2 regions of the Acidaminobacter sp. QWL-03 genome follow, and region 2 is predicted to be linked to the other one. Evidence: riboswitches for the same ligand, from Rfam matches in the RefSeq annotation. Region 2 holds a riboswitch; the other holds the start of a gene.
The links. A riboswitch is a leader RNA that binds a small molecule or an ion and turns the genes downstream of it on or off. The one in region 2 is predicted to bind molybdenum cofactor.

Region 1 (3,414 bases), 580 kb from region 2:
TTATTTTGGTCCTTGGACATCTGAAGCGCCAATTGGCTGGATTCATACCAGAAATCATAGTTGCCCACAAACATCTTGATCTTCCCAAAGTCGACGTCTGTCACATGGGTACAGACTTTGTTCAAGAAGTGCCGGTCGTGGGAAACGACTATGACGGTACCTTCGAAGTCGATCAGGAAATCCTCCAGCCAATTGATGGACTGGATGTCGAGGTTGTTGGTAGGCTCGTCCAGGATCAGGACGCCAGGCTTGCCGAACAGAGCCTGCGCAAGCAAAACCTTGACTTTTTCGGAGCCCATGAGCTCGGACATTTTTTTGTAGTGCATGTCCGTTGTGATGCCCAAACCTTGAAGCAGGGATGAGGCTTCTGACTCAGCTTCCCAACCACCCATTTCGGCAAATTCGTGCTCGAGCTCAGCGGCGCGCATACCGTCTTCGTCAGTGAAATCTTCTTTCATGTAAATTGCGTCTTTTTCTTTCATGACCTCGCTAAGCCGCGGATTGCCGAGAATGACCGTTTCCATGACTTCGTTCTGGTCAAATTCAAAGTGGTCCTGTTTCAGGACAGACAGTCTTGTGCCGGACGCGACAATAACTTCGCCGGTATTAGGCTCGAGGTCGCCGGACAGGATCTTTAGAAAGGTACTCTTTCCGGCGCCGTTTGCGCCTATGACACCATAACAGTTGCCGGGAATAAATTTTAAGTTGACGTCTTCAAAGAGCTTGCGCTCGCCAAAACGCAGACTGACGTTGGATACTGTAATCACAATGCATCTTCCTCAATTCATTATTTGTACAACTTAGCATTATATCATAAAAGTTGCTTTTGTGCTCATAAAACTGAATTGACGCAAAATTCGCATTGTAGGCGGATTTATGGCATGCTATACTGAAAACAGCGGTTCACAACTTAATGCGCTTTTTTCGAGCTGAATAGCCTAAAGCATACGGTCAAACCTGAAACATTCGGACTGACAGGTTGTGTCATGGCATTCAGCCGCCGGGTCACAGGAGAAATTCTGGGGCCTCCCACTTGAGGAAAGGAAAAAGCCCTATACGAACTTTTAAGGACAGGTCATTACATAGGCGACGTGACTCGCGGAGTCAAAAGACGCCAACACTGCGTGACTATGACATTCGTGTACTTAAAAGATCTGACTTCGGGCGTCCTTTTTTTGAGGATGTTTTTTTATCCCCAAAATCTAGGAGGCAATCAAATGAAAAAGAAAATTTGGTCAAAGTCAAAAAAATCAATCAACACCATGTTGCTGACAATGCTGCTCTTGTGGCTCATCCTGTTTGGCGCGGGCTGCAGCCAGTCGTCCCCGGCGGAAGTGCCAGCCGAGACACCTGCCGAGACACCTGCTGAATCGCCAGCTGAAACGACGCTTCCTTCCCTGGAGGGTCAGACCCTGATTCTTTCTACCACGACGAGTACCCAGGACAGCGGTCTTCTGGAGTTCATCCTTCCGGATTTCGAGGCTAAAACCGGTGCTGAAGTCAAAGTGGTTGCCGTGGGTTCCGGTGCGGCGATTCAGATGGGCGTCGACGGAGAAGCGGATGTCCTGTTGGTTCATGCTAAGGCAGATGAAGAAAAATTTGTGGCTGATGGTCATGGACTACAGCGGTTCTCAGTTATGTACAACGATTTTGTCGTTGTGGGACCATCGGCAGACCCTGCAGCACTTAAAGGGGCATCCTTCGCGAATGCAGGCGAAGCCCTCAAACAGATCATGGACAAAGGCGCGTCCTTTGTTTCCAGAGGGGATGACTCAGGCACCCACAAAAAAGAGAACAGCCTTTGGAAATTGGCGGACATGACGCCATCCGGCGATCAGTACGTGTCAGCGGGCAAAGGGATGGGCGACGTTCTTCAAATGGCGGACGAGCTTCAAGCTTACACGCTCACTGACCGGGCGACTTATCTCAGCATGAAGGATAATCTGGAGCTTGAGATCGTCACGGAAGGTCTGGATGGACTGCTCAATCCTTACGGTGTCATAGCTGTCAATCCTGACAAGAATCCACAAATCAATGCAGAAGCAGCTCAGGCCTTCATTGATTGGATCGTTTCAGATGAGGTACAGACGCTGATTGGAGAATATGGCGTGGAGAAGTTTGGCGCGCCGCTGTTCTTCCCGGACGCGGAATAGTTTGACTTGTGGACCGCTGCTACACCATGAAACAAAGGAAGAGGGTCTCTGCGGCTTGCGCCTATCGACCCCCTCTTCCGCAATTATGAAGATGATTTCGACAGGCTTAAGACGCAACAGGCCAAGGCCACGGCGACCTTTGGCCTGTCGACCAGTATTATTCGCAAAGGAGGGAAAACAGATTGGACTATATCGCTGATGGTTTTAAGGAAGCTTTTAATCTGTTGATCTCCATGGATCCAGAGGTGTACAGCGTCATAGGCTTGTCCCTCGTCGTTTCGACATTGTCAGCCTTGATCGCGGGTATTCTTGGAACTGTGATTGGCATTTACACAGGCCTCAAGGCGTTTAGTGGAAAACGTCTCTATGCCAGAATCCTTTATACTATGATGGGACTGCCGCCGGTGGTCGTTGGACTTCTGGTGGCCATCCTGCTCTCCCGCCGCGGGCCTATGGGTTCCCTGGAACTGATTTTTACCCCCACGGCTATGGTCATAGCCCAGGTCATCCTGGTCACGCCTATTGTGACGGGCATTGTCTTCAATGTCACCGTCAAAAGGGGCAGAGAGGTCTATGAGCTGGGGAAGACCCTGGGTGGCGGTCATGTGGCGATCCTCGGACTCTTTCTGAAAGAGCTGAAAGCAGAACTCATAGCGGCTTTCATCACGGGATTTGGCCGGGCCGTCTCAGAGGTAGGGGCTGTTATGATTGTAGGCGGTAATATTCAAGGCCATACACGGGTCATGACGACCTATATAGCTATGAATAACAGCATGGGCAATTACGCAAAATCCATAGCAATGGCTATAGTGCTTCTCAGCTTGTCCTTTCTGGCGAATGCATTTGTCTATCACGCCGCTGGGGAGGAGAACTGATGGAGCTCAGAATAGAAGCACTGGTCAAGCGCCACGGAAAGCGGCTTTTATTTGACATTGAAAATCTCAGACTGCCTTCAGGCGGGCTGTACGGACTGATGGGACCGAATGGCGCCGGTAAGACAACGCTGCTCAAAATGGCAGCAGGTCTTGAAAAGCCGGATCATGGAAGGTTTCTTTACGACGGTCGCGCCTGGCATAAAGGTCTGTTTACCGAAACGACTTATCTCAGTCAAAAGGCATATATGATGAACGCAACGGTTGAGGACAACGTGGGTTGGCCCCTTGAAGTGAGGGGCGTCAGAGGACTGGAACGGGACAAAAGAGTCAGGCTTGCCCTGGAACGGATGGAAATTCCGGAACTCTCCCACCGAAAAGCGACGACG
Region 2 (3,414 bases):
ATTTGATGCAAGTGACTTGGATTGGTTGGAACCCGCAGATCCATATGGCGACAATTACATGGCCAAAGCGCTGACAACACTTCAATACATGGTGGATCACTGTCCGGAAGGCTATCGAGTGAATCCCCATCCGCTCATGGGACCATTTACTGTTGGTGCAATGTTAAGAGGAATCAGCGACTTTTGCGCGGATACGATTTCAGAGCCTGAATTAGTTAACAAAATACTTGATGTCGTTGTTGAGACACAAATCAGATTCTTAAAAGCACAGGAAAAGATTCTTGGAAAACTTCACCATGTTCTAGTCGCTGATGACCTTTCTGCATTTCTGAATGAACAATCCTTCAGGGAAATTATTTTACCAAGATACGAACAAATATTTAAAGAGTTTCCCAATACACAAAGATGGCTTCACAATGACTCAACTGCGCGCCACGTTGCGACAGCCATCGCTGATTCGGGCATGGTTGCCTGGCAGTACCTTCCGGATATCGCACCACAGGATGCACTCGAGCTGACCAGAGGAGAAGTTACACTGTTGGGCGGACTGAGTCCATTAGATCTTCAAAAATGGACAGCAGAGGAAACCTATGACAAATGTATTGAAACGCTTAAATCCTTCGGCGGCAATAATCGCTGTGTACTGGCAGCCGGAGGTTCCATCAATCAGGTACCAATAGAGAATCTCAAAGCAATGTTCAAAGCCGCTGACGACTATAAAATTGACTGATTTACAAGACGCTAAATCTGACATGCAGTGACTTCCAGAAATACCAGCGATTCGATTTTAAGTGATGTATTCCACGCCTAAAGTAGTCTGATGTATTTTCGCCACACGCCCGATGCGTTGGTGCATCGTTTTTACAAGCCGAATGATTTAACCGACAAATTACTACTTTAGAATGTAAAATTTTACATACCTTTTCTCAACATATGTTTGATAACTCCACCCGTATTTTTCGAAAAAAGACACCCCATGTTGGAAGCGCTTGAAGCACTCAGACAAGCGTTTCCAACATGGGGTGTCTTTTTTATGCGACTTCTGATTTCTAAGTGATCCACTCAGGGAATAAAAACCTTTTCATGTGTTCGATAAAGAAGTTCACAACTGCAATCAAAAAGTAGCGAAGCTGCCTAATCACTGGCATGCATTTTGCAGTATAAAATATTGCCAATTAAGGAGTGCTGCAAAGCCTCATCCCCAATCCTGCCTCTCCATTTTTCAAGACTCCAAACGCTCGGTCAATTTGAGAATTGAATACCTCAGCTTTTTTCGAGTTGCATGACCTAAGGTGACCCTTTGTACTATGGCCAGCAACCTGGGCTTATTGGAGAAATCCACGAGCCTCCCATTTTTGGAAAGATAAGAGCCTGTCGATCAGATCAAATTCTTTGAAGTTTCTCGCGTGGGAAGACTTGAAGATATGGTTTTTTTGGTGCTCAGCTTTCTGGGCACCATTTTTTATGAGGTGGATTCAGATATTTTTCCAGAAAATCCAATATTTACAGATTTATCACCCTAAGGTATCCCTGAAAATTATTAGACGAATGGAGGAATCAATATGAAGGCAATTAGATTCACAGGTCCAGAGACTATGGAATATGTGGATGTACCAAAACCAGTCATTGAAGACGATGAAGTGCTCATCAAAATTATGGCAGTTGGCATCTGCGGGACAGATTTAGAGCTTTTCAGCGGAGATATGCCTTACATAAGAAATGGACTGACTACTTACCCGCTGATCCCTGGCCATGAATGGTCAGGTCAAATTGTTGAAATTGGAAGCAAGGTCACAGGATTCAAGGTTGGAGACCGCGTAACAGGAGACGTCAGCATCGGCTGCGGGAACTGCAGTATGTGTATGACCGGACGATTTAACCTTTGCCCCAACAGAAGAGTCGTCGGCTCGTATAGAAATTACAACGGCGCATTCGCAGAGTATCTTAAACTGCCTTACAGGCACGTTTACCCATTGCCTAATGACCTTAGTTACGAAGAAGCCGCTCTGATTGAACCCGCAGCAACGGCGGCCTACGGCGTCATGAAAGCTGGAATTGGTTTGGGAGAAACCGTCCTGGTCATTGGAGACGGCCCCATTGGACTGCTCTCAGTGCAGACCGCCGTTTTGTCCGGCACAAGCAAAGTTTTTCTAATTGGCAGTTGGGAGGAGAAACTGAAATTGGGAATTGATATGGGGGCAAGCATTGCATTGAATTATCGAAACGGTGACATTGTTGAGGTCATTCAAGAAAAAACTCAATTTAAAGGCGTTGATGTCGTGATCGAAACCTCAGGCAGCACAAAAGCTTTCAATCAATCCTTGAGACTTTTGAAGCCCGGTGGGAAAATCGTCTTGTTGAGCATCTATACCAGCGCTGAATTTATGGCAGAAATAAACAGCATTGTCTCGAAAGACGCGGAAGTCATAGGCGTATTGGCAAGCTGCAACTCTTTCAAGCCTACAATCGAATTGCTGTCAGCTGGAAAAATCGACGTTCAGCCCTTGATTACGCACCGTTTTCCATTAGAACAGGCAAATGATGCAATACAAATGATGAGATCAAAGAAAGATCTCAGAATAAAAGTATTGCTGATTCCTTCTGAGACAGCATGAAGTATCTATAAATTACTGGAGTGATCAGCATGAGCGAGTCCTATGAGAAAATAGTGAATTGTAAGCTGAATAATCATGAAATTGCAATACTATGGTTAGGACAGGCAGGGTTTTTAATTAAGTCAAGCGACGGCATGATTATCTCAATAGATCCTTATCTTTCTGACTGCGGAGAACGGATCAGAGGATTTGTCAGACAATCCCCAAAGTCCGTCAGCGCCGAAGAATTGAAGCCCGATTTATATATTACGACACATTTGCACTTTGATCATTTTGACTATGACGCCATTCCAATAGTCGCCAACCAAAGCAATGCCATCTTCCTGGGACCCGAATCCTGCTGCTTGAAGCTTTTAGAAATCGGATTAGAGCCTGCCCGTATAGTACCCTTACGTCTAGATAAAGAAATTGATTTTAAAAACACAAAAATTAAAGCAGTCTTCGCAGATCATGGCACATTATCGCCAGACGCGGTTGGAATACTAATGAGGATCAACGGAACCGTGCTTTATTTTTCAGGAGATACAGCTTACAGGCCCGAAAAATTAACCTGGCTTGCTGAAAGCACTCCAGATCTTTCATTTCTGTCCATTAACGGGAATTTCGGAAATTTAAACGCTGCTGAGGGCGCACGTCTCGCAAGTGATCTTAAAACGAAAATCGCCATTCCATGCCATTATGGCACATTTATTGAGCATGGCGGCGATCCATTAAACTTTCAAGCTGAAATGGGCATTATCGCACCAGCATGTCAGGTCATTATCATGAACCAAGAAGACCTGTTGATATATAAACCAAC

Region 1: linked by a shared signal. The riboswitch ahead of AC4PHM_RS16430 (ABC transporter substrate-binding protein) and the one ahead of AC4PHM_RS13895 (zinc-dependent alcohol dehydrogenase) in region 2 are both predicted to bind molybdenum cofactor.

Annotation. Positions count from the first base shown of each region.
Region 1 is NZ_CM178752.1:3,557,294-3,560,707, forward strand. Features, by position in the region: gene AC4PHM_RS16425 (ABC-F family ATP-binding cassette domain-containing protein) at 1-767, opposite strand, end outside; molybdenum cofactor riboswitch at 911-1,062, shown strand; gene AC4PHM_RS16430 (ABC transporter substrate-binding protein) at 1,218-2,153, shown strand; gene AC4PHM_RS16435 (ABC transporter permease) at 2,336-3,028, shown strand; gene AC4PHM_RS16440 (ATP-binding cassette domain-containing protein) at 3,028-3,414, shown strand, end outside.
Region 2 is NZ_CM178752.1:2,982,165-2,985,578, reverse strand. Features, by position in the region: gene AC4PHM_RS13900 (uroporphyrinogen decarboxylase family protein) at 1-730, shown strand, start outside; molybdenum cofactor riboswitch at 1,260-1,383, shown strand; gene AC4PHM_RS13895 (zinc-dependent alcohol dehydrogenase) at 1,563-2,615, shown strand; gene AC4PHM_RS13890 (MBL fold metallo-hydrolase) at 2,645-3,414, shown strand, end outside.